4 regions of the Pantoea sp. B65 genome follow, and region 2 is predicted to be linked to each of the others. Evidence: predicted binding sites of a transcription regulator. Region 2 holds the regulator's gene; each other region holds the start of a gene.
What was found. Region 2 encodes PurR, which represses purine synthesis genes. Its sites were predicted from a motif close to CANGCAAACGTTTGCNTG; they were not measured.
Positions count from the first base shown of each region.

Region 1 (5,877 bases), on a different contig from region 2:
TAAAGCATCTAACGCGACGGAGAGCGGCAAGCAATGATACAACGCAAATCTGCCCGGCTATTGCTGGTGGATGACGATCCCAGCCTGCTAAAGCTGCTCGGCATGCGCCTGACCAGCGAAGGTTTTCAGGTAACGACCGCCGGCAGTGGTCCTGAGGCATTGCGCCAGCTGGCTAAAGAGAAGGTAGATCTGGTTATTAGCGATCTGCGGATGGATGAAATGGATGGGCTGGCGTTATTCAGTGAGGTGCAGAAGCTGCACCCGGGGATGCCGGTGATTATCCTTACCGCCCACGGCTCGATTCCTGATGCGGTCTCGGCAACCCAGCAGGGGGTATTCAGTTTTCTGACTAAGCCGGTCGATCGCGATGCGTTGTATAAAGCGATTGATGAAGCGCTGGCGCACAGCGCACCGGTGACTGACGATGCCTGGAGCGACACTATTGTCACACGCAGCCCGCTGATGCTGCGGCTGCTGGAGCAGGCGCGCATGGTGGCGCAATCGGATGTCAGCGTATTGATCAATGGTCAGAGCGGCACCGGTAAAGAGGTGCTGGCGCAGGCGATTCATGCCGCCAGTCCGCGCGCCGGTAAGGCGTTTATCGCCATCAACTGCGGCGCGCTGCCGGAACAATTGCTCGAGTCGGAACTGTTCGGCCATGCCAAAGGCGCATTCACCGGCGCGGTAAGTTCGCGTGAGGGTCTGTTCCAGGCGGCGGAAGGCGGTACGCTGTTTTTAGATGAAATCGGCGATATGCCCCAGGCGCTGCAGGTGAAATTACTGCGTGTTCTGCAGGAACGCAAAGTGCGCCCGCTGGGCAGCAATCGCGATCTGGATATCAATGTGCGCATTATCTCCGCCACCCATCGCGACTTACCGAAAGCGATGGAGAAGAAAGAGTTTCGTGAAGATCTGTTTTACCGTCTTAATGTGGTTAACCTGCGTATTCCGGCGCTCCATGAGCGGGCGGAAGATATTCCGCTGCTGGCCAACCATCTGTTGCGGCAGACCGCCGATCGTCATAAACCTCAGGTGCGCAGTTTTTCCACTGACGCGATGAAGCGATTGCTGGCTGCCAGCTGGCCGGGCAATGTGCGTCAGCTGGTTAACGTGATTGAGCAGTGCGTGGCGCTGACGTCATCGCCGGTGATCAGTGAAGCGCTGGTGGAGCAGGCGCTGGAGGGTGAAAACACCGCCTTGCCGACTTTTGTCGAGGCGCGTAACCAGTTTGAGCTCAACTATTTGCGTAAATTATTGCAAATGACCAAAGGCAATGTCACTAACGCCGCACGTCTTGCCGGTCGTAACCGCACGGAATTTTATAAGCTGTTGTCGCGCCACGAGCTGGATGCCGCCGATTTTAAAGAGTAGTTTTTAGTGCCGCCTGGCCGCTGAGTTATGTTAGTTTAGCCAGCGCACAGAGACAGGCCGCACTTCGGTATCTGTCCGCAACACATATACTGAATGTAACCCGTCCGGCCACGGAGGGAGAGAAAAAGGGTCTGCCATGAAAAAGATTGATGCGATTATTAAACCGTTCAAACTCGATGACGTGCGTGAGTCACTGGCGGAAGTCGGTATTACCGGGATGACGGTGACCGAAGTAAAAGGCTTTGGTCGTCAGAAAGGCCACACTGAGCTGTACCGCGGTGCGGAGTATATGGTCGATTTTCTGCCAAAAGTGAAAATTGAAATTGTGGTTGCCGACGATATCGTTGATATCTGCGTTGAAACCATTATGCGCACTGCGCAAACCGGTAAAATCGGCGACGGCAAAATCTTTGTCTTTGATGTTTCTCGCGTGGTACGTATCCGTACCGGCGAAGAGGATGAAGAAGCCATTTAACGCGGTGCGTTAAATCGCCGCAGGAGTGGCATCGTAGGGGCGGCATTGATACCGCCCGTACCCGTCTACACCAGCTTATGCGGTCCAAACACTTCGTAATGGATCTGCCCGGCGTTCACGCCTGCATCCAGCAACTGCCGCACGGCGAACTGCATAAAACCAATTGGTCCGCAGAGGTAAAACTGCATATTGGCGTGCTGCAGATGCGCTTCTGCCGGGCGCAGGTCCATTAATCCTGCGCTGTGATAGCGCCCGGTATCTTCTGCGGCTGGCTGCTGATACCAGACATGGCGATAAAACGCCGGAAGTCGCGCCCCAAGCGCATTCACCTCATCACTAAAGGCATGCAGCTGGCCATTTTGCGCCGCATGTAACCAGTTCACCTGCGCGGGATGATGTCGGTCCGCCAGACTGTGCAACATCGCCAGCATTGGCGTCTGACCAACCCCTGCCGAGATCAATGTCACCGGCGTATCCGCACTGACATCGATAAAGAAATCACCGGCCGGCGCCGCCAGCTGCAACTCGTCACCGACTTTTGCCCGCTGATGCAGCCAGCCGGATACGGTACCCCGGGCTTCCTGTTTGACCGCAATGCGATAGCTGCGGCCATCCGGCGAACGGGTCAGCGAATACTGGCGAATTTCCTGATTCTCAAAACTGGCGTCATTCACCGTGATCCCCAGATACTGCCCCGGACGATAATCCGCCACCGGCTGACCATCGCTCGGGGTGAGCTCAAAACTTTTAATTAAGCTGCTTTGCGTCGCAATCTCACTGATGTGGAAGGTACGGGTATTGCGCCAGCCACCGACTTTTTGCTCCGCTTGCTGATAAATCGCTGCTTCGCGCTGAATAAAGACACTGGCCAGTACGCCCCAGGCTTTGCCCCAGGCTTCCAGTACCTCATTGCCCGGGCTCAGCCGTTCATCAATGGTCGCCAGCAGATGCTTACCGACAATCTGATACTGTTCCGGCTGAATATTGAGGCTGGCGTGTTTCTGCGCGATCCGCTCTACCGCCGGTAAAATCGCCGCCAGATTTTCAATGTTAGTGGCGTAAGCGCAGATGGCATTGAATAACGCTTCACGCTGATCGCCGTTGCGCTGGTTGTTCATATTGAACACATCTTTCAGTTCAGGATTGTGCGACAGCATGCGCTGGTAAAAGTGATCGGTCAGTGCCGGGCCGGTGGCGGCGATAGCCGGAATGGTTGATTTAATGGTGGCGATGGTGCGGGCATCAAGCATGGTGTTACTCCTCAGGAAGACGGTTTTTATAAAGATGTATTTTAAATGCATCTTATAGCGCAGCGCTGAAGTTTGTAAATAACCCGCGGTAAAAAATGGTTTTAAAGCACCGCGCCCACCCTGACCATGGTGAAAAAAATGCATCTGCAGATGAAGAACTATCCTGCAGGAAAAGCTTGCAAAAATGCTAATAAACCCTCGCCGGCGCTGGAGCCAATCGTTTGCGTAAAAAGCTGCCTTTGCTGCTATCCAATAGCCGGCAAAACAGTTTAAACTGTGGGTCTGCGCCCTTAAGGGCCATTCACTGCCGTTTTTATAAAGTTAGCTGAGTCAGGAGATGCGGATGTTAAAGCGTGATATGAACATTGCCGATTATGATGCCGAGTTGTGGCAGGCGATGGAGCAAGAGAAAGTGCGTCAGGAAGAGCACATTGAGCTGATTGCTTCTGAAAACTACACCAGCCCGCGTGTTATGCAGGCGCAAGGTTCACAGCTGACTAACAAATACGCCGAAGGCTATCCAGGCAAACGTTACTACGGCGGCTGCGAATATGTGGATATCGTTGAGCAACTGGCCATCGACCGTGCGAAAGAGCTGTTTGGCGCCGATTACGCCAACGTGCAGCCGCACTCCGGTTCGCAGGCTAACTTTGCGGTTTACACTGCGCTGCTGCAGCCGGGCGACACCATTCTGGGGATGAACCTGGCGCACGGTGGTCACCTGACTCACGGTTCTCCGGTCAACCTGTCCGGTAAGCTGTATAACGTGGTGCCTTACGGCATCGACGAAACCGGTAAAATCGATTACGAAGAACTGGCTGCGCAGGCGCAGAAATATCAGCCGAAAATGATTATCGGTGGTTTCTCTGCCTATTCTGGCGTTTGCGACTGGGCAAAAATGCGTGAAATCGCTGACAGCATTGGTGCTTATCTGTTTGTGGATATGGCGCACGTTGCCGGTCTGGTTGCCGCTGGCGTATACCCAAACCCGGTTCCTCACGCTCATATCGTGACCACCACCACGCACAAAACGCTGGCTGGCCCACGCGGCGGTCTGATTCTGGCGCAAGGCGGTGATGAAGATCTGTACAAAAAACTGAACTCTGCCGTGTTCCCTGGCGGCCAGGGCGGCCCGCTGATGCACGTGATCGCCGGTAAAGCGGTGGCGCTGAAAGAAGCCATGGAACCTGAGTTCAAGGTATATCAGCAGCAGGTGGCTAAAAACGCCAAAGCGATGGTTGAAGTGTTCCTCGAACGCGGCTACAAAGTGGTTTCCGGCGGTACGCACAACCACCTGTTCCTGCTGGATCTGGTGGATAAAAACCTGACCGGTAAAGAAGCGGATGCGGCGCTGGGCCGTGCTAACATCACGGTTAACAAAAACAGCGTGCCTAACGATCCGAAGAGCCCGTTTGTCACTTCCGGTATCCGTATCGGTTCACCGGCAGTTACCCGCCGCGGCTTCAAAGAAGCTGAAGTGCGTCAGCTGGCTGGCTGGATTGTTGATATCCTCGATAATATCAACGACGAAGGCAATATCGAACGCGTGAAACAGCAAGTGCTGGAGATCTGCGCGCGCTTCCCGGTTTACGCTTAAGTCGACCTTTGCCAGGCAGCCCGACTGCCTGGCATAAAATTGCTTCTTAATCCTTTCTCTGCCAGAGTATCGCCCTCATTGTCGGAGGGAAAATGGCAATCCGTTCTGCGTACTGGCTGGGTCTGGCCTGGTTTACTTATTTCTTCGCTTATGGCGTTTATCTGCCGTTCTGGGCTGTCTGGCTAAAAGATACCGGTCTTGATGCCGGGAAAATCGGCTTACTGCTTGGCGCTGGTATGATCGCGCGCTTTACCGGCAGCTTACTGATCGCCTCTCAGGTTAAAAATCCTGCGCAACTGGTCACCGCCCTGCGCCTGTTGGCTCTGCTGACCGGGCTGTTTGTGCTGGGCTTCTGGTTCAGCCATCAGTGGTGGTGGTTACTGCTGGTAATGACTGGTTTCAATCTGTTTTTCTCCCCCTTAGTGCCGCTTAGCGATGCGCTGGCGGCGACCTGGCAACGCCAGATCGCGCTGGAGTATGGGCCGGTGCGCCTGTGGGGATCGCTGGCGTTTGTCGTCAGCTCGGCACTCACCGGGGTGCTGGTCAGTGCCTGGTCGGCACAGGCGATTCTGCTGCTGCTGACCGGCGGTGTGGTCACGCTGTTTGCCGGCATGACCCTCCGACCGGCAGTGATGCCGGCCGGAGGGTTAAAACAGGGGGAGCATGCCGGCTGGCCGGTCTGGCGTCGTTTGTTGCAGGAGAATGCGGTCTGGCGCTTTTTGCTCTGCGTTACCCTCCTGCAGGGCGCACACGCTGCTTACTACGGTTTCAGTGCGATTTACTGGCAGGAGGCGGGCTATTCCGCCAGTACCGTCGGTTACTTGTGGTCGCTGGGGGTGGTGGCGGAAATCATTATCTTTGCTGCCAGCGGGCGTCTGTTTCGCCGCTGGAGCGCGCGCGATTTGCTGTTGCTGTCGGGCGTCTGTGCGCTGGTGCGCTGGAGCCTGATGGGCGCCACAACGGCGCTGCCATGGCTGATGGTGGCGCAGATTTTACACTGCGGCAGTTTTACTATCTGTCATTTAGCCGCCATACGCTTTATTGCAGCCCGCCAGGGCGGCGAAGTGATCCGTCTGCAGGCGGTCTACTCGGCGCTGGCGATGGGCGGCGGCATTGCGCTGATGACCATGGTGTGCGGTCTGCTGTATCAGCATCTGCACGGCGGGTTATTCTGGGTGATGGCA
Region 1 covers NZ_JAHXPU010000016.1:120,941-126,817, forward strand. Annotated here, with positions in the region: gene qseG (two-component system QseEF-associated lipoprotein QseG) at 1-37, shown strand, start outside; gene glrR (two-component system response regulator GlrR) at 34-1,371, shown strand; gene glnB (nitrogen regulatory protein P-II) at 1,508-1,846, shown strand; gene hmpA (NO-inducible flavohemoprotein) at 1,912-3,096, opposite strand; gene glyA (serine hydroxymethyltransferase) at 3,440-4,693, shown strand; gene JWF83_RS05985 (3-phenylpropionate MFS transporter) at 4,786-5,877, shown strand, end outside.
Region 1: glyA (serine hydroxymethyltransferase) is a predicted target of PurR. The motif match lies at 3,307-3,324, and genes of this name have one in related genera.

Region 2 (5,877 bases):
CAGATTAGTCAGCCGTGCCGCTGCGATGCGCAACGTATCTTTGAAATGGCGCGGGAGTTGCTGGTCAAGTTTATGTTTTAACACCCGATGAAAAAACATATCGAGGCGTTCACACTCCCACCAGCCATCCATATAGCTTTCGCCGAGCCCCAGTGAGCCTTCCTGCAATACACGCCGGAAAAAATCGGGATTTTTCACCTGGATATCCCAGGGGTGAGAGCCATTCACTTCCACACCGGCTACCTGCAGCATTTCATGGACGATGCGATACCAGTGATTTTCTTCCAGGCCCAATTCTTCTATACACGATGAACTCATAGCTTCTCCATCACCTGCTGTGATTAGAACCTGAGAATTAGAATAGCTAATTTCTACAGGATTGTGAGAGAACTCACGGAAAATCCGTGCGCCTGATATCCGACGTTTAACAGAGGATTGAAAATGAACGAAAAATACCTTGCCTTACTGATGCTGCAGCGATGTTAGTAGCGCAGGCGGCAGATATGCTGCCCCGGTTTCCCGCGACTGGCTGCAATATCGATACTCAGGTTTGGTCCTGCAGAGATGCGTTGCGAATGCCACGCCGTAAAACACCACGACAGCCCTGTCAGGTCTGACCAAATAATGTTAATTTATTGTTATATAATATTGCCTTAGATGAGTATATGCTCACGGCAGGCAATATTCAATACAATATTGTTAGCGAGCTAACTAAATGATTTCATTCACTGATGTGATGTGGCGTCGACTGCTTTGACCAACCGCTGTTTTTCGCTCTTGCGCTGAAATTGTAGCGCATATCCGATCAAAGCAAGAACAACGGTCAGCAACATAATTGCGGTGGTGGTCAGCAGCGTTTCGGCAATTAGCGTCGATACGGCCATGCTGGCGAGAAAGCACAGACCGAGTTGCAGCATATTCTGTAATGCTGCGGCTTTTCCGGTGGCCTCGGGGAAGGGCAGCAGTGCGTTAGCCACCACAATCGGATAGATCGCGCCATTCGCCATCGCCATACCGCAAAACGGGACCAGTAGCGCCGTCAGTGTTACCTGGCCGGACAGCGCCACGGCAAAGATGGCGCTGATGCTGATGGCATAACCCAGCAGCAGCCAGCGCAACAGGGTGGCGCCTGCCAGACGCTGTAGCAACGCGCGACAGCCAAAACCACCCAGTAAAAAAGCCAGCGTTTGCGGAATATAACTCAGACCGATATCGCCTGGCGTCAGCCCCAGATCGGCAAGAATAAACGGCGAACCGGTCAGCCAGGCAAAAAAACTGGCGGAACAGGCGGCATAAATCAGCACATTGCCACTCCAGATGCGCGATTTCAGCAACAGCAGAAAGCTGACCAGGGGTTGCACGCTGACGCGGTTTTTTACTGTCGCAGATTTAAGCCGCAGCGTCGGGATCAGCAATGCCAGCGCAATCAGCAGCAGTGCGACAAAGATCGCGCGCCAGCTAAAATGGTTCAGCAGCCAGGCGCCCAGCAGCGGCGCCAGCGCCGGAGAGAGCGCTACCAGCGGCATAATGGTGGCGAAGACACGATTAGCCTGCGCACCGTGATAGCGGTCGACGACCAGCGCCTGCCAGCTGACCGCTGCGGAACAGACCCCCACCGCCTGGATAAAGCGCAACACCAGCAGCAGGGTGGCATCCTGCACCAGCAGCATACCGGCGCAACCGAGGGCAAACAGACTCAGCCCCATTACCAGCACCGGTTTACGCCCGATGCGATCCGACAGTGGCCCCCAGAACAGTTGCGCACAGGCAAAACCGGCAAGGAAGATACTCAGGCTGGCGCTGATAGCGCCAGGATGGGTGTGCAGGTCCTGTTGCATGGCGCCAAACGCCGGCAGGTACATATCGGTAGCAAGAAAACCCAGCATGCTTAACAGCGCCAGGTAAACAATAAATCCTTTTGACTTGATCATCAGATAACTCTTTTTTATGCAGGTGATGTAACGCGCAGAGTGTAAGCGGGTGCACTGTGGCTTGTGAAACGCTAATATTTGCCTATTGCGTTGAAAAATTTTGCAGGCAGGATATGTGGTCAGAACATTCTCTTGAAGTGGTTGATGCGGTTGCACGTACCGGCAGTTTTAGCGCCGCCGCCAGTGAGCTGCATCGTGTGCCCTCGGCGGTCAGCTATACCGTACGTCAGCTGGAGCAGTGGCTGGCGGTTCAGCTGTTTGAACGCCGCCATCGCGATGTGGTACTTACCGCTGCCGGTAAAGTTTTTATTCAGGAAGGCCGCGCTGTTATCAAAAAAATGCTTGCCACCCGCCGTCAGTGTCAGCAGGTGGCCAATGGCTGGCGCGGGCAGTTAAGTATCGCGATCGATTTGATTGTTAAACCGCAGCGCAGCCGCCAGCTGGTACTCGATTTCTATCGCCATTTCCCGGATATGGAACTGCTGGTTTCCCATGAGGTATTTAATGGCGTCTGGGATGCGCTGGTGGACGGGCGGGTTGATATGGCGATTGGCGCCACCCAGGCGATCCCGGTCGGCGGGCGTTTTGGTTTTCGCGATATGGGGGCGCTAAACTGGCGCTGCGTGGTCAGTGCCGGACATCCGCTGGCGCGGCAGCAGGGAACGATAGAGGAAGAGACGATTCGTCAGTGGCCGTCGCTGGTGCTGGAAGATACCTCGCGCAGCTTACCGAAGCGGATTACCTGGACGCTGGATAATCAGCGGCGTCTGGTGGCGCCGGACTGGGATACCGCCTTTGATTGTCTGCTGGCGGGATTATGCGTTGGTATGGTGCCCGGGCACTTCGCCGCACCGTTGCTCGCCAGTGGCGAACTGACGGAGCTGAGCCTGCCGGCGGGTTTTCCCGACAGCCCATGTTGCGTCAGCTGGGCAGAACAGAGCGCGTCGCCGGCGCTGAGCTGGCTACTGGATTATCTGGGCGATGCGGAAACCATGAATGCCGAGTGGTTGCACGAGGCGTGATCACCGGCCACCGCCGTGGCCGGCCAGAAGATTAGCGACGATAATCGCGGAATGGGCCATCGGCGACGGAACGGCGCTCGATCAGTGAAGGATGCACTTCAATGGTCTGAGGATCTTCGCGTTTACTGGTAATGCGGTCCAGCAGCATATCAAAGGCGGTTTGCCCGAGACGTTCTTTTGGCTGATGCACAGTGGTCAGCGCCGGTGTGAAATAGCGCGCGTTACGCACATTATCATAACCGATCACCGAAATATCCTGCGGCACCCGCAGGCCCATCTCATCGGCGGCGCAAATCGCCCCCATCGCCATAATATCGCCGCCGCAAAACACTGCGGTTGGCCGCTGCTTCTGCGACAGAATTTGCTGCATGGCGCGATAACCGGATTCCGGTTCAAAGTCACCCTGCACAATCCACTCATCGCGCACATGGATGCTGGCTTCGTGCAGCGCTTTCAGAAAACCGGCATGACGGCCGCCGCCGGTATTACGCTCCAGCTGGCCGGGGATCGCGCCGATATCGCGGTGGCCGCGATCGATCAGATAGCGACCCGCCATATAACCACCCTCAAAGGCATTATCCAGCACGGTATCGGTAAAGTCGCCGCGCGATTCGCCCCAGTCCATCACCACCATCGGGATATTGCGATTCTCTTCCAGCATTTTCAGCAGGTCATCCGGATACTCAGAACACATCACCAGCAGGCCATCGACGCGTTTTTGCGCCATCATCGACAGATACGCCTGCTGCTTTTGCAGATCGTTATGGGCGTTACCGAGGATCAGCGTATAGCCTTTGGCAAAGCAGCGGGTCTCTACCGCTTCAATAATTTCAGCAAAGTAGGGCGCTTCACTGGAGGTCGCCAGCAGACCAATCGATTTGGTATGGTTAACCTTCAGACTACGTGCAACGGCGCTGGGCGAGTAGTGCAGCGCTTTGATGGCGGCCCAAACCGCTTCGCGCGTATCTTCAGCGACAAAGCGTGTTTTATTGATGACATGTGAAACGGTGGTGGTGGAAACACCGGCGCGTTTCGCCACATCCTTAATTGTTGCCATTAAACTGGTACTCCTGCGCTTATCTCAACGCATTGATAAATAGCATGTTAAACGTTTGCGTACCCCTGGCGATTTTCAGGCGGCCATGGGGGTTCATTGTTGCATTCTGAGTGACGTCGGGAAGGAGAATGACGTCAGGAAACACGGCAAGTAACGCGGTGTTGCAGTTGTTGCGCAACGGAAAAAAAGAATTCTATCAAGGCTGTGAGAAGAAAACGAGATTTTTACTTGCAACTGTGGGAAAATCCACACAGTTATTGATTGTATACTCATGACTTATGGGTCTTTTAGGAGCGTAGTATGGATACCAATCTGAAGTTATCTCTGATGACCACCGTTGGCTCACTGTTAGTGATTATCGCTTTTAGCTTTGTTGCGGTGATGAACTGATTTTCTCACCACCCGGCGGTTTTTCCACTAGCGGTAAGAAACGCCTGATGGGGTATGCGTCAGGCGTTTTTTTTTGCATCTATGCGTTGATGTTACGCAAAATAGTGAGCGCTGGCACGGTAAATCGCCATCCCCGATCCGGCGACAGTATCGGGATTAAGCACCCCCAGCGCCTGACGGATCCAAAGATATTTATTAAAGCCGCGTACAGCTTGCCTGCGCGTCAGGGTAGGGTATCCGGTTAATTCTCTTATTTTATTCCTGATAGCATCCGTCTGGAAAATCCCTTCCTCTTCTTTGATCCCCATAATACCCTGTGACAAAATATCTGTGGAATGCTCTGCCGTCATTTCATCATCAAGATACCAGTAATCGGTCGTTTCCGGACCGGTTACACTCAATCCCAAAGCGGTATCTTTGAATGTTTCCATATGGCTGTATTCGTGAATCAGATTTTTAACCCTGACCTCAGGGGAGTCGCTAAAAAAGCTTTCAGCCAGAATAACTGCGCCCTCATCAGCTATTGCCGCAGCGATAACATCGGATTTTTCATGCAAATATCTTATTAGGGAAAATCGCGAGCGTTTTACTGTATCATTCCGAATCGTCTGAATAACATCTCTGGTCATCGCCCAAACTTTGACTAATGATGAAAATAACTCAACATCAGCTTTACCTATATAGGGTTCAAGCAGCGTTTGTGTGGCGGAAGGATGACTATGTGCCATAAGCAGAGCCCTATCCAGTACCGTTTTAGCGCGTTTTAAACTATTTTCAATCACTACCCGTTTCTCTTTATCTTGTTGTGCAATGATCGTCAGATTCTCAGCGATAATTTCAGCACCATGCATTGCCGTCCATTGTGATAGTTTTTTATAGATGCGTTGATCAGTATCGGGGTGCTCGCCAGGTGGATAAATTCTATGTGGCATTAACCCATCAGGATCACGATAGCTCACCGGGTTATTGATTACCATTATATACAAATTGAGCCCGGCCAGGTTCCCGGCCGGATCGGCGCTCAGCCAGCGCCCGGCCCAGCACTGATAATAACGGTAACCGTAGTAATACAGCCCGCTGGCATCGCGTTCCTTGCCGCTGTAGCGGCGGGTTTTATACTCCGCTTCCGCCTGGCTTCTTGCCGTGCGGATCGCCGTACCGCCATACGGGTAATACTCCTCCTGACTGATTAACTCGCCCTGCGCATCCACTTCCAGCCCGCTGCTGCCGGTGAGGTTATCGTAGCTGTAGCGCAGCGAGTTATTGCTGATACCGGCGGGCAGTCCGCTCTGCCAGTGCAGCAGCCGCACCTGCGCCGCACCGGCTTCACCGGCGGTGAGGGTGTGCAGCTCCGCCTTCAGGGTTTCGCCGGTATGGCTGGTGTGCCGCTCAAGGCCGGGTAAATAGGTTACCCTCTGCGTCTGCAGGCTGTTGCCGCTCTGGCGGCGGCTGACTTTACTGATACGCATGCCGTCGC
Region 2 covers NZ_JAHXPU010000036.1:21-5,897, reverse strand. Annotated here, with positions in the region: gene cfa (cyclopropane fatty acyl phospholipid synthase) at 1-318, opposite strand, end outside; gene punC (purine nucleoside transporter PunC) at 726-1,931, opposite strand; gene punR (DNA-binding transcriptional activator PunR) at 2,045-2,953, shown strand; gene purR (HTH-type transcriptional repressor PurR) at 2,985-4,010, opposite strand; gene JWF83_RS14340 (YnhF family membrane protein) at 4,311-4,400, shown strand; partial or broken gene JWF83_RS14335 (RHS repeat-associated core domain-containing protein) at 4,493-5,877, opposite strand, start outside.

Region 3 (5,877 bases), on a different contig from region 2:
CAATTTCGCCGCCCATCGCCTGGCGCTGGTGGGCGATGCCGCACATACCGTACATCCGCTGGCCGGGCAGGGGGTAAACCTTGGCTTTATGGATGCGGCGGAACTGATTGGCGAAATTAAACGTCTGCAGCAGCAGGGCAAGGATATTGGTCAGCATCTCTATCTGCGTCGCTATGAGCGCAGCCGTAAACACAGTGCGGCGTTAATGCTGGCGGGGATGCAGGGTTTCCGCGAGCTGTTTGCCGGCGAAAATCCGGCGAAGAAATTGCTGCGCGATGTCGGTCTGAAGCTGGCGGATACGCTGCCGGGCGTTAAGCCACGTTTGTTAAAACAGGCGATGGGGCTAAATGATCTGCCCGACTGGTTAAAATAGTTCCGCTGGGGCAGCTAACCACCGATCGCGGGGCGGGATTTATTCCGCCCGGCGTATCGCGTTTCAGGTATTCCCATGCAGGGGCGGGACTTATCCCACCCGGCGTATCGCGTTTCAGATATTCCCGTGTCGGGACGGGATTTATTCCGCCCGGCGTATCGCGTTTCAGATACTCCCGTGTCGGGGCGGGATTTATTCCGCCCGGCGTATTGCGTTTCAGATATTCCCCTGTAGGGGCGGGATTTATTCCGCCCGGCGTATCGCGTTTCAGATATTCCCCTGTAGGGACGGGATTTATTCCGCCCGGCGTATCGCGTTTCAGATATTCCCCTGTAGGGACGGGATTTATTCCGCCCGGCGTATTACGTTTCAGATATTCCCGTGTAGGGGCGGGATTTATTCCGCCCGGCGTATCGCGTTTCAGATATTCCCGTGTCGGGGCGGGATTTATTCCGCCCGGCGTATCGCGTTTCAGATATTCCCGTGTCGGGACGGGATTTATTCCACCCGGCGTATCGCGTTTCAGATATTCCCGTGTCGGGGCGGGATTTATTCCGCCCGGTGTATCGCGTTTCAGATATTCCCCTGTAGGGGCGGGATTTATTCCGCCCGGCGTATCGCGTTTCAGATATTCCCCTGTAGGGACGGGATTTATTCCGCCCGGCGTATTACGTTTCAGATATTCCCGTGTCGGGGCGGGATTTATTCCGCCCGGCGTATCGCGTTTCAGATATTCCCCTGTAGGGGCGGGATTTATTCCGCCCGGCGTATTACGATTCAGATATTCCCGTGTCGGGGCGGGATTTATTCCGCCCGGCGTATTACGTTTCAGATATTCCCCTGTAGGGGCGGGATTTATTCCGCCCGGCGTATCGCGTGACGCGGGATCCATCAATGACAGGACCTGCCTGACCCCCTTTGGTTTGACTTTAGAGACATCGCCCTGTTTTGGGGCACATTTGAAATATTCTAATTTTACCCGGATTTTCACATTATTTTTTCTCATGCATAATCCATTTTGCTAAAGTCATTTTTTATCCCCGCGACTGACAACTGGCCTTATTAATCTGCGTTAATAGCTTTTTGATATTAATTGTGTGCCTTATGGCGCAGTTTTTCAGTGAAAAATTCTGCAGAATCAGCGCGCATCGTTATTGTGCAACCCGGATTCGCCCTCGTATAGCTTATGGTTAATCCGCGCATTCAGTGGTAACTTCAGGGCAAAGGTAACGTTTGCGTTGCACCGTTTTGCCGGTAGGAAGCGCGAATCTACGAACAACTTGCTTATGCACAGGATAGATATGACTCAGCAGACTCCTTTGTTCGAACAGCATCAGGCCTGCGGCGCTCGCATGGTGGATTTTCACGGCTGGATGATGCCGCTGCATTACGGTTCGCAGATGGATGAGCATCACGCGGTACGCAATGATGCCGGTATGTTTGATGTGTCCCATATGACCATTGTCGATCTGCACGGCGTCCGCACCCGTGAATTCCTGCGTTACCTGCTGGCGAACGATGTCGCCAAACTGACCAGGCCGGGTAAAGCGCTTTATAGCGGAATGTTGAACGCTTCCGGTGGCGTAATTGACGATCTGATAGTTTACTTTATGACCGAAGACTTTTTCCGTCTGGTGGTCAACTCCGCCACGCGCGAAAAAGATCTGGCGTGGATTAGTCAGCATGCCGCTGCTTATGCGGTACAACTGACCGAACGTGACGACCTGGCGCTGATCGCCGTACAGGGCCCGCATGCTCAGCAGAAAGCGCAAAGCCTGTTCGATGACGCGCAGCGTCAGGCCGTTGCTGATATGAAGCCATTCTTTGGCGTGCAGTCCGGTGAGCTGTTTATCGCCACCACCGGTTATACCGGCGAAGCGGGTTATGAAATTGCGCTGCCGGTGGCACAGGCTGCCGGTTTCTGGCAGCAACTGCTGGCCGCCGGAGTAAAACCTGCCGGCCTGGGCGCGCGCGATACGCTGCGTCTCGAAGCGGGAATGAACCTGTACGGACAAGAAATGGACGAAACCATTTCCCCGCTGGCCGCCAATATGGGCTGGACTATCAGCTGGGAGCCTGCCGACCGTGATTTTATCGGCCGCGAAGCGCTGGAAAACCAGCGTGAGAAAGGTACCGATAAGCTGGTTGGTTTAATCATGACAGAGAAAGGCGTACTGCGTAATGAGTTGCCGGTACGCTTCAGCGATGACGCGGGCAATCAGTATCAGGGCATCATTACCAGCGGCTCGTTCTCCCCAACCTTGGGCTGCAGTATCGCGCTGGCGCGTGTTCCGGCGGCCATTGGTGATAAAGCAATCGTACAGATCCGCAACCGCGAAATGCCGGTGCAGGTCAGCAAACCTGTTTTTGTGCGCGCCGGTAAGCCGGTCGCTAAATAACCCGTTTATTTTTTCTGGAGAGTGTGGCGATGAGCAATGTGCCAAGTGAACTGAAGTATCGTGATAGCCATGAGTGGGTGCGTAAAGAAGCGGACGGCAGCTATACCGTCGGCATCACTGAGCACGCCCAGGAACTGTTGGGCGACATGGTATTTGTCGACCTGCCTGAAGTCGGCGCCACTTTTGCCGCTGGTGATGATTGTGCAGTAGCCGAATCGGTAAAAGCCGCATCGGATATCTACGCGCCGCTGAGTGGGGAAATCATTGCCGTCAACAGCGAACTGGAAGCCGCCCCTGAGCTGGTTAACAGCGACCCATACAGCGACGGCTGGTTATTTAAGATCAAAGCCAGCGATGAATCTGAACTGGATTCGTTGCTGGATGCCGATGCTTACCAGTCAGCTATTGACGAATAGTCACTCCCCTCTCACCCGCCATGCGGGGGGAGGGAGCAATATTTTCTTATGCCCGATGCAGGATTTACCGCTAATGACTCAGACTCTCAGCCAGCTTGAACACACCGGTGCGTTTATCGAGCGCCATATTGGCCCATCTCAGGAACAGCAGGATGCCATGCTGGCTGCCGTTGGCGCCGCTTCAGTTCCTGAACTGATCGCCTCGATTGTTCCCGCCGATATTCAGTTACCCAGCCCGCCGGCCATCGGTGACGCGTTAACTGAACATCAGGCGCTGGCCGAGCTGAAAGCGATTGCCAGTCAGAATCAGCTGTATAAATCCTGGATCGGTATGGGCTACACGCCGGTGCTCACGCCGCCGGTGATCCTGCGTAATATGCTGGAAAATCCGGGCTGGTACACCGCCTATACCCCTTACCAGCCGGAAGTATCACAGGGCCGTCTGGAAGCGCTGCTTAATTTCCAGCAGGTTACGCTGGATCTGACCGGACTGGATATCGCTTCCGCTTCGCTGCTGGACGAAGCGACCGCCGCGGCCGAGGCGATGGCGATGGCCAAACGCGTCAGCAAACTAAAAAATGCCAATAAATTCTTTGTGGCTGATGATATTCATCCGCAAACCCTTGATGTGGTGCGTACCCGAGCGGAAACCTTTGGTTTCGAGGTGCTGGTTGATAAAGCCGATAAGGTGCTGGATCACCAGGATCTGTTTGGCGCACTGCTGCAGCAGGCTGGCACCACCGGTGAAGTCCATGATTATCGTCAGCTGATTGCCGAATTAAAAAATCGCAAAGTGATCGTCAGCGTCGCCGCCGATTTTATGTCGCTGGTTCTGCTGGAAGCGCCGGGCAAACAGGGAGCGGACATTGTGTTCGGCTCTGCGCAGCGTTTTGGCGTGCCGATGGGGTATGGCGGCCCGCACGCGGCATTCTTTGCCGCCCGCGATGAGCATAAGCGTTCAATGCCCGGCCGTATTATTGGCGTATCCCGTGATGCTGCCGGCAATACCGCGCTGCGGATGGCGATGCAGACCCGTGAGCAGCATATCCGTCGTGAGAAAGCGAACTCCAATATCTGTACTTCGCAGGTGCTGCTGGCCAATATCGCCAGTCTGTATGCGGTGTATCATGGCCCGGTCGGATTGAAACGTATTGCCGGTCGTATTCATCGCCTGACTGATATTCTGGCGGCTGGCCTGAAACGTGGCGGTCTGACGCTGCGTCACAACAGCTGGTTTGATACCCTAACTGTCGAGGTGGCCGACAAAGCGGCGGTACTCGATCGCGCTCTGAGTTTTGGCGGTAACCTGCGTACCGATATCCATCATGCGGTGGGTATTACGCTGGACGAAACAACCACCCGTGAAGACGTGGCGATGCTGTTGGCGATCCTGCTCGGCGATAACCATGGTCAGGATATTGACGCGTTAGATGCGCAGGTGGCGGCTGACAGCCAGTCGATCCCGGCCGCTCTGCTGCGTCAGAGTGCGATTCTGACCCACCCGGTATTTAATCGTCATCACAGCGAAACTGAGATGATGCGCTATATGCACAGCCTTGAGCGTAAAGATCTGGCGCTGAACCAGGCGATGATCCCGCTCGGCTCCTGCACCATGAAGCTGAACGCCGCCGCGGAAATGATCCCCATCACCTGGCCGGAATTTGCCGGGTTGCATCCATTCTGCCCGGCAGAGCAGGCAAGCGGTTATCTGCAGATGATTGGCCAGCTGTCACAGTGGCTGGTACAGCTGACCGGTTATGATGCGCTCTGCATGCAGCCGAACTCCGGCGCTCAGGGCGAATATGCCGGTCTGTTGGCGATTCGTCGTTATCACGAAAGCCGTAACGAAGCGGGCCGTCATATCTGTCTGATCCCCAGCTCGGCGCACGGTACCAACCCGGCGTCAGCACAGATGGCGGGAATGGCGGTGGTCGTGGTGGCCTGTGATAAACAGGGCAATATCGACCTGCACGATCTGCGTCTGAAGGCGGAGCAGGCCGGTGAACAACTCTCCTGCATTATGGTGACCTATCCGTCCACCCATGGTGTCTATGAAGAGACCATCCGTGAAGTGTGCCAGATTGTGCATCAGTTTGGTGGTCAGGTGTACCTTGATGGCGCCAATATGAATGCGCAGGTAGGTATTACCACGCCGGGTTATATTGGTGCCGATGTCTCTCACCTGAACCTGCATAAAACATTCTGTATTCCGCACGGCGGTGGCGGTCCGGGCATGGGGCCGATTGGCGTGAAAGCGCATCTGGCGCCTTTTGTCCCGGGTCACAGCGTGGTGCAGATTGAAGGGGTGCTGACACAGCAGGGCGCGGTGTCTGCCGCCCCGTTTGGCAGCGCCTCTATTTTGCCAATTAGCTGGATGTATATTCGCATGATGGGCGCCGAAGGGCTGAAACAGGCCAGTTCGGTCGCCATCCTCAATGCCAACTATATCGCCAGCCGCCTGAAATCCGCCTATCCGATTCTGTATACCGGTCGTGATGGCCGCGTGGCGCACGAATGTATTCTGGATATTCGTCCGCTGAAAGAGCAAACCGGCATCAGTGAACTGGATATTGCTAAGCGCCTGATCGACTACGGTTTCCACGCGCCAACCATGTCATTCCCGGTGGCCGGGACTCTGATGGTTGAGCCGACCGAATCTGAGAGCAAAATCGAACTGGATCGCTTTATC
Region 3 covers NZ_JAHXPU010000044.1:335,878-341,754, reverse strand. Annotated here, with positions in the region: gene ubiI (FAD-dependent 2-octaprenylphenol hydroxylase) at 1-373, shown strand, start outside; gene JWF83_RS24095 (hypothetical protein) at 312-1,268, opposite strand; gene gcvT (glycine cleavage system aminomethyltransferase GcvT) at 1,675-2,772, shown strand; gene gcvH (glycine cleavage system protein GcvH) at 2,802-3,188, shown strand; gene gcvP (aminomethyl-transferring glycine dehydrogenase) at 3,262-5,877, shown strand, end outside.
Region 3: gcvT (glycine cleavage system aminomethyltransferase GcvT) is a predicted target of PurR. The motif match lies at 1,596-1,613, and genes of this name have one in related genera.

Region 4 (5,877 bases), on a different contig from region 2:
CGGGCGTCGCCTGCTGAACCATGCGCTGGGCGGCAGCCGTAAACTGGCTGAGATCCCGCCGGAAAATGTTCAGCAAGAACTTGAGCGGATGAAACTCGCCACTCTGGACGATCTGCTGGCAGAAATCGGCCTCGGTAACGCGATGAGCGTCGTGGTGGCGAAAAATCTGCAGCAGAATGAGCAGGTCGCGCCAGTGCCGTCCACCAGCGGCCACTCGCGCAGTAAGCTGCCGATTAAAGGCGCCGACGGGGTGTTGATTACCTTCGCCAAATGCTGCCGACCGATCCCGGGTGACCCGATTGTCGCGCATGTCAGCCCGGGCAAAGGGCTGGTGGTGCACCACGAATCCTGCCGTAATATCCGTGGCTACCAGAAAGAGCCGGAAAAATTTATGGCGGTAGAGTGGGATAAAGAGACCGAGCAGGAGTTTGTCGCCGAGATTAAGGTGGATATGTTTAACCATCAGGGCGCACTGGCCAACCTGACCGCCGCTATCAATACTGCCGCTTCCAATATTCAGAGTCTGAATACCGAAGAGAAAGATGGTCGTGTGTATAGCGCGTTTATTCGTCTGACCGCACGTGACCGCGTTCATCTGGCAAATATTATGCGTAAAATCCGCGTTATGCCGGATGTTATTAAAGTTCACCGTAACCGTAATTAGCGCCTGATATGAATGCTCAACGCTTTGCTCGTATTCGCGAGATGCTTGCCGCGCGGCAGCACGATCTGACCGTCTGCATGGAACAAGTTCATAAGCCGCATAACGTCTCTGCCGTGATCCGTACGGCAGACGCCGTTGGCGTGCATGAAGTCCATGCCGTCTGGCCCGGCCACCGCATGCGCACTATGGTCTCTGCCGCAGCGGGCAGCAATAGCTGGGTGCAGGTGCAAACCCATCGCACTATCGCTGAGGCCGTCAGTCAGCTTAAACAGCAGGGCATGCAAATCCTGGCAACACATCTGTCTGACAAAGCCGTGGATTTTCGCGAGATTGATTACACGCGCCCCACCTGCATTCTGATGGGTCAGGAGAAAACCGGCATTACGCAGCAGGCACTGGATCTGGCCGATCAGGACATTATTATTCCCATGATCGGCATGGTGCAGTCACTGAATGTCTCTGTCGCCTCAGCATTAATTCTGTATGAAGCGCAGCGCCAGCGTCAGAATGCCGGCATGTACAACCGCACCAGCAGCACCCTTGACGAGGCAGAACAACAGCGTCTGTTGTTTGAAGGGGGTTACCCGGTACTGGCTCGCGTCGCCAAACATAAGGGCCTGCCTTACCCACGGATCAATGACAGTGGCGAGGTAGTCGCTGACGACGCATGGTGGACGACCATGCAATCTTCGGTGAAAAAATGAAAGGCCGCCTGCTGGATGCCGTACCCCTCAGTACGCTTTCCGGCGTTGGCGCCAGTCAGGCTGGCAAACTGGCCAGGCTCGGTCTGCATACCGTGCAGGATTTGTTGCTTCATCTGCCAATGCGTTATGAAGACCGCACCCAACTCTATGCCATAAACGATCTGCTGCCAGGGATCTATGCCACGGTAGAAGGCGAAGTGTTGCATAGCGAGATCAGCTTTGGCCGTCGACGCATGCTGACCTGTCAGATCAGTGATGGCAGCGGCGTACTGACCATGCGCTTTTTCAATTTCAATGCCGGGATGAAAAACAGTCTTGCCGCGGGTAGCCGCGTGACCGCCTATGGCGAGATTAAACGCGGCCAGCGCGGCGCAGAGATTATCCACCCGGAATACCGTGTTCAGGGCGAAAACAGTGTTACCGAGTTACAGGAGACGCTGACGCCGGTCTATTCCACCACCGAAGGCATCCGCCAGGCGACGCTGCGTAATCTTACCGAACAGGCCCTCACTCTGCTGGAGACCTGCGCGATTGCGGAGTTGCTGCCGCCCGATCTCAGCCAGGGAATGATTAGCCTGCCGCAGGCGTTGCGCACCCTGCACCGTCCGCCGCCAGATATGGCGCTGGCCGACCTGGAAAGCGGTAAACACCCGGCCCAGCGCCGGTTGATTATGGAAGAGCTGCTGGCACACAATCTCAGTATGCTGGCGGTACGCGCTGGCGCGCAGCGCTACCACGCATTGCCAATGTCTGCGCGCCATGACCTGAGCGACAAGCTGCTGGCTGCGCTGCCGTTTAAACCCACCGCTGCCCAGCAGCGGGTGGTGGCGGAGATCGAACGCGACCTGGCTCATGATTATCCGATGATGCGGCTGGTGCAGGGCGATGTCGGCTCCGGTAAAACGCTGGTCGCCGCGTTGGCGGCGCTGAATGTGATTGCTTACGGTAAGCAGGTGGCGCTGATGGCGCCGACCGAATTGCTGGCCGAGCAACATGCCAATAACTTCCGTCAGTGGTTTGCGCCGTTAGGTATTGAAGTCGGCTGGCTGGCGGGTAAACAGAAAGGGAAAGCCCGTCAGGCGCAACAGGAAGCGATTGCCAGTGGTCAGGTGGCGATGATTGTCGGCACCCATGCGATTTTCCAGGAGCAGGTGCAGTTTAATGGTCTGGCGCTGGTGATTATTGATGAGCAGCACCGGTTTGGCGTCCACCAGCGTCTGGCGCTATGGGAAAAAGGCGAGGAACAGGGGTTCCATCCCCATCAGCTGATTATGACCGCCACGCCAATCCCGCGAACCCTGGCGATGACGGCCTATGCCGATCTTGATACCTCCACCATCGATGAACTGCCGCCGGGGCGTACGCCGGTAACCACCGTCGCCATTCCTGATACTCGCCGCGCGGATATTATTGCCCGGGTGAAAAGTGCCTGTAGTGAAGAGGGACGCCAGGCTTACTGGGTCTGTACACTGATTGAAGAATCAGAGTTGCTGGAAGCGCAGGCCGCCGAAGCCAGCTGGGAAGAGCTGAAAATTGCGCTGCCGGATCTGCAGGTCGGGATGGTCCATGGCCGGATGAAGCCGCAGGAAAAACAGGAAGTGATGCAATCGTTTAAGCAGGGTGATATCCAGCTGCTGGTGGCCACTACGGTAATTGAAGTCGGTGTTGACGTGCCCAACGCCAGCCTGATGATTATTGAAAACCCGGAACGTCTGGGGCTGGCCCAGTTGCATCAGTTACGTGGCCGCGTTGGACGCGGAGCCATCGCCTCGCACTGTGTACTGTTGTATAAAGCGCCACTCAGCAAAACCGCACAGAAACGCCTGCAGGTGCTGCGCGACAGTAATGACGGCTTTGTTATAGCCCAGTGCGATCTGGAAATTCGTGGGCCAGGTGAAATGCTTGGCACCCGCCAGACCGGCAATGCCGAGTTTAAAGTCGCCGACCTGCTGCGCGATCAGGCGATGATCCCGGAAGTGCAGCGCGTGGCGCGCCATATCCACCAGCACTATCCCGAGCAAGCCCAGGCACTGATTGAACGCTGGCTGCCGGAAACCGAGCGTTATACTAACGCCTGATCGGACATACCTTCGCGTATTGCCACCTCACCCCCCTCTCTCCTGCTATCCATTCCGCCTGAGTTACAGAATTGTTTAATCGATACGGAAAATTGGCAAACGATTGCTTTTGCCTGGCAGAAGATTAAAATCGCCACTTTGCCGCCCGGGAACCGTTAAAATGTCCGCCGAAATTGATGCTGTAACAGCAAACCGTAACCCCACTCCTGCCGCTAAAAGCGAGCTGATTTACCGCCTTGAAGACCGTCCACCCCTGCCACAAACGCTGTTTGCCGCCTGTCAGCATCTGTTGGCGATGTTTGTCGCCGTCATCACCCCGGCGTTGTTGATTTGTCAGGCTCTGGGTTTACCGGCGCAGGATACTCAGCACATTATCAGCATGTCGCTGTTCGCCTCGGGCGTCGCCTCGATTTTACAGATTAAAACCTGGGGACCGGTAGGTTCCGGCCTGCTGTCAATTCAGGGCACCAGCTTTAATTTTGTTACTCCGCTGATTATGGGCGGTATGGTGTTGAAAAACGGCGGCGCCGATGTACCGACCATGATGGCCGCGCTGTTTGGTACGCTGATGATTGCGTCCTGCACCGAAATGCTGCTGTCGCGCGTACTGCATCTGGCGCGCCGCATCATTACCCCGCTGGTTTCCGGCATTGTGGTGATGATTATCGGCCTGTCGCTGATTCAGGTTGGTCTCACCTCCATCGGCGGTGGTTTCGCGGCGATGAACGATCACAGTTTTGGCGCCCCGCGCAATCTGCTGCTGGCCGGGGTGGTGCTGGCGGTAATTATTCTGCTTAATCGTCAGCGCAACGCTTATCTGCGCGTCGCCTCGCTGGTGATTGCGATGGCCGTGGGTTATCTGCTGGCCTGGGCGCTGGATATGCTGCCACAGAGCGGCCCGGCCACCAATAATGCCCTGATCGCCATCCCGACGCCGTTCTATTACGGCCTCGGCTTCGACTGGAACCTGCTGATCCCGCTGATGCTGGTGTTTATGGTGACCTCACTGGAAACCATTGGTGATATCACCGCTACGTCCGATGTATCAGAGCAACCGGTAAGCGGACCGCTGTATATGAAGCGTCTGAAAGGCGGAGTACTGGCAAACGGTCTGAACTCCTTTGTCTCTGCGCTGTTCAACACCTTCCCTAACTCCTGCTTTGGTCAGAACAATGGCGTTATCCAGCTGACCGGTGTCGCCAGCCGCTATGTCGGCTTTGTTGTCGCGCTGATGCTGATCGTACTGGGTCTGTTCCCGGCAGTCAGCGGCTTTGTGCAGCATATCCCTGAACCGGTTCTTGGTGGCGCCACCATTGTGATGTTTGGTACCATTGCCGCTTCAGGCGTGCGTATCGTGTCTCGCGAACCGCTGAACCGTCGCGCGATTATGATTATTGCCTTATCACTGGCGGTGGGTCTCGGTGTTTCTCAGCAACCATTGATTCTGCAATTTGCGCCCGACTGGCTGAAAACCCTGCTTTCTTCGGGCATCGCCGCTGGCGGTATCACTGCCATTGTACTGAATCTGGTTTTCCCGCAAGAGAAGTAACCTGCACCGGGCGGGGCAGAACTCGCCCGTATTCCCACTGATTTTTCAGTGAGTTTGTCTGACTTTACATCCAGCCTGTTGAGCTATATGGGTAATTCAGGCATAACAACCGGACACCGGAAATTCATAGGGAAGGATGCAATGAAATTTATCGGAAAATTTTTTCTGACGCTGCTGTTACTGATTCTGTTAGTACTGGTGGTGATGTATGTTTTGCTGCAGACAAGTTGGGGAGCTGACTGGACCAGTCGCTGGATCAGCGATCGTACCGACTATCATCTGTCGGTAGCCAAAGTTGAGCACGATTTTTCCTCGCCCTCACATCTGATACTGAGTGATGTCACCTTTGGCCATGATGGTCAGCCTGCGGTGCTGGTGGCAAAACGTGTCGATCTGGGCTTTACGCTGGCGCAGTTCAGCGATCCACTGCAATTTGACAGTGTAGAGCTGAGTGGCGGCGCCCTGAATGTTTCTGACAGCAGTGTGGCATGGCCGCTGCAGGCCAGACGCTTACAGCTTAGCGATATGGCTATCGACAGTCCGCACAGCGTACTGCCGATCAGCGCGCAACGCGTCAACGGCGGCGTAATGCCGTGGCAGCCGGGGGTAGGCAATGTACTGGGTAATAATGCCAGCTTCCAGCTGAGTGCCAGCACAATGGTGCTCAATGGCGTCCCCGGCAGCAATGTGCTGTTGCAGGGGCGCATTGATAATCAGCGTCTGGTATTCAGCAATGTCGGCGCCGACCTGGCACGCGGCTCAATGACCGGCAACGCCGAACGTGATGCCCAGGGTAACTGGCGCATCGCAAATCTGCGCCTGAATGATGTACGTCTGCAATCCGCTCAGTCGCTGACCGACTTCCTGCAACCGCTGCTTAAC
Region 4 covers NZ_JAHXPU010000044.1:113,064-118,940, forward strand. Annotated here, with positions in the region: gene spoT (bifunctional GTP diphosphokinase/guanosine-3',5'-bis pyrophosphate 3'-pyrophosphohydrolase) at 1-664, shown strand, start outside; gene trmH (tRNA (guanosine(18)-2'-O)-methyltransferase TrmH) at 673-1,368, shown strand; gene recG (ATP-dependent DNA helicase RecG) at 1,365-3,446, shown strand; gene JWF83_RS23160 (nucleobase:cation symporter-2 family protein) at 3,607-4,995, shown strand; gene JWF83_RS23165 (AsmA family protein) at 5,137-5,877, shown strand, end outside.
Region 4: JWF83_RS23160 (nucleobase:cation symporter-2 family protein) is a predicted target of PurR. The motif match lies at 3,539-3,556, and genes of this name have one in related genera.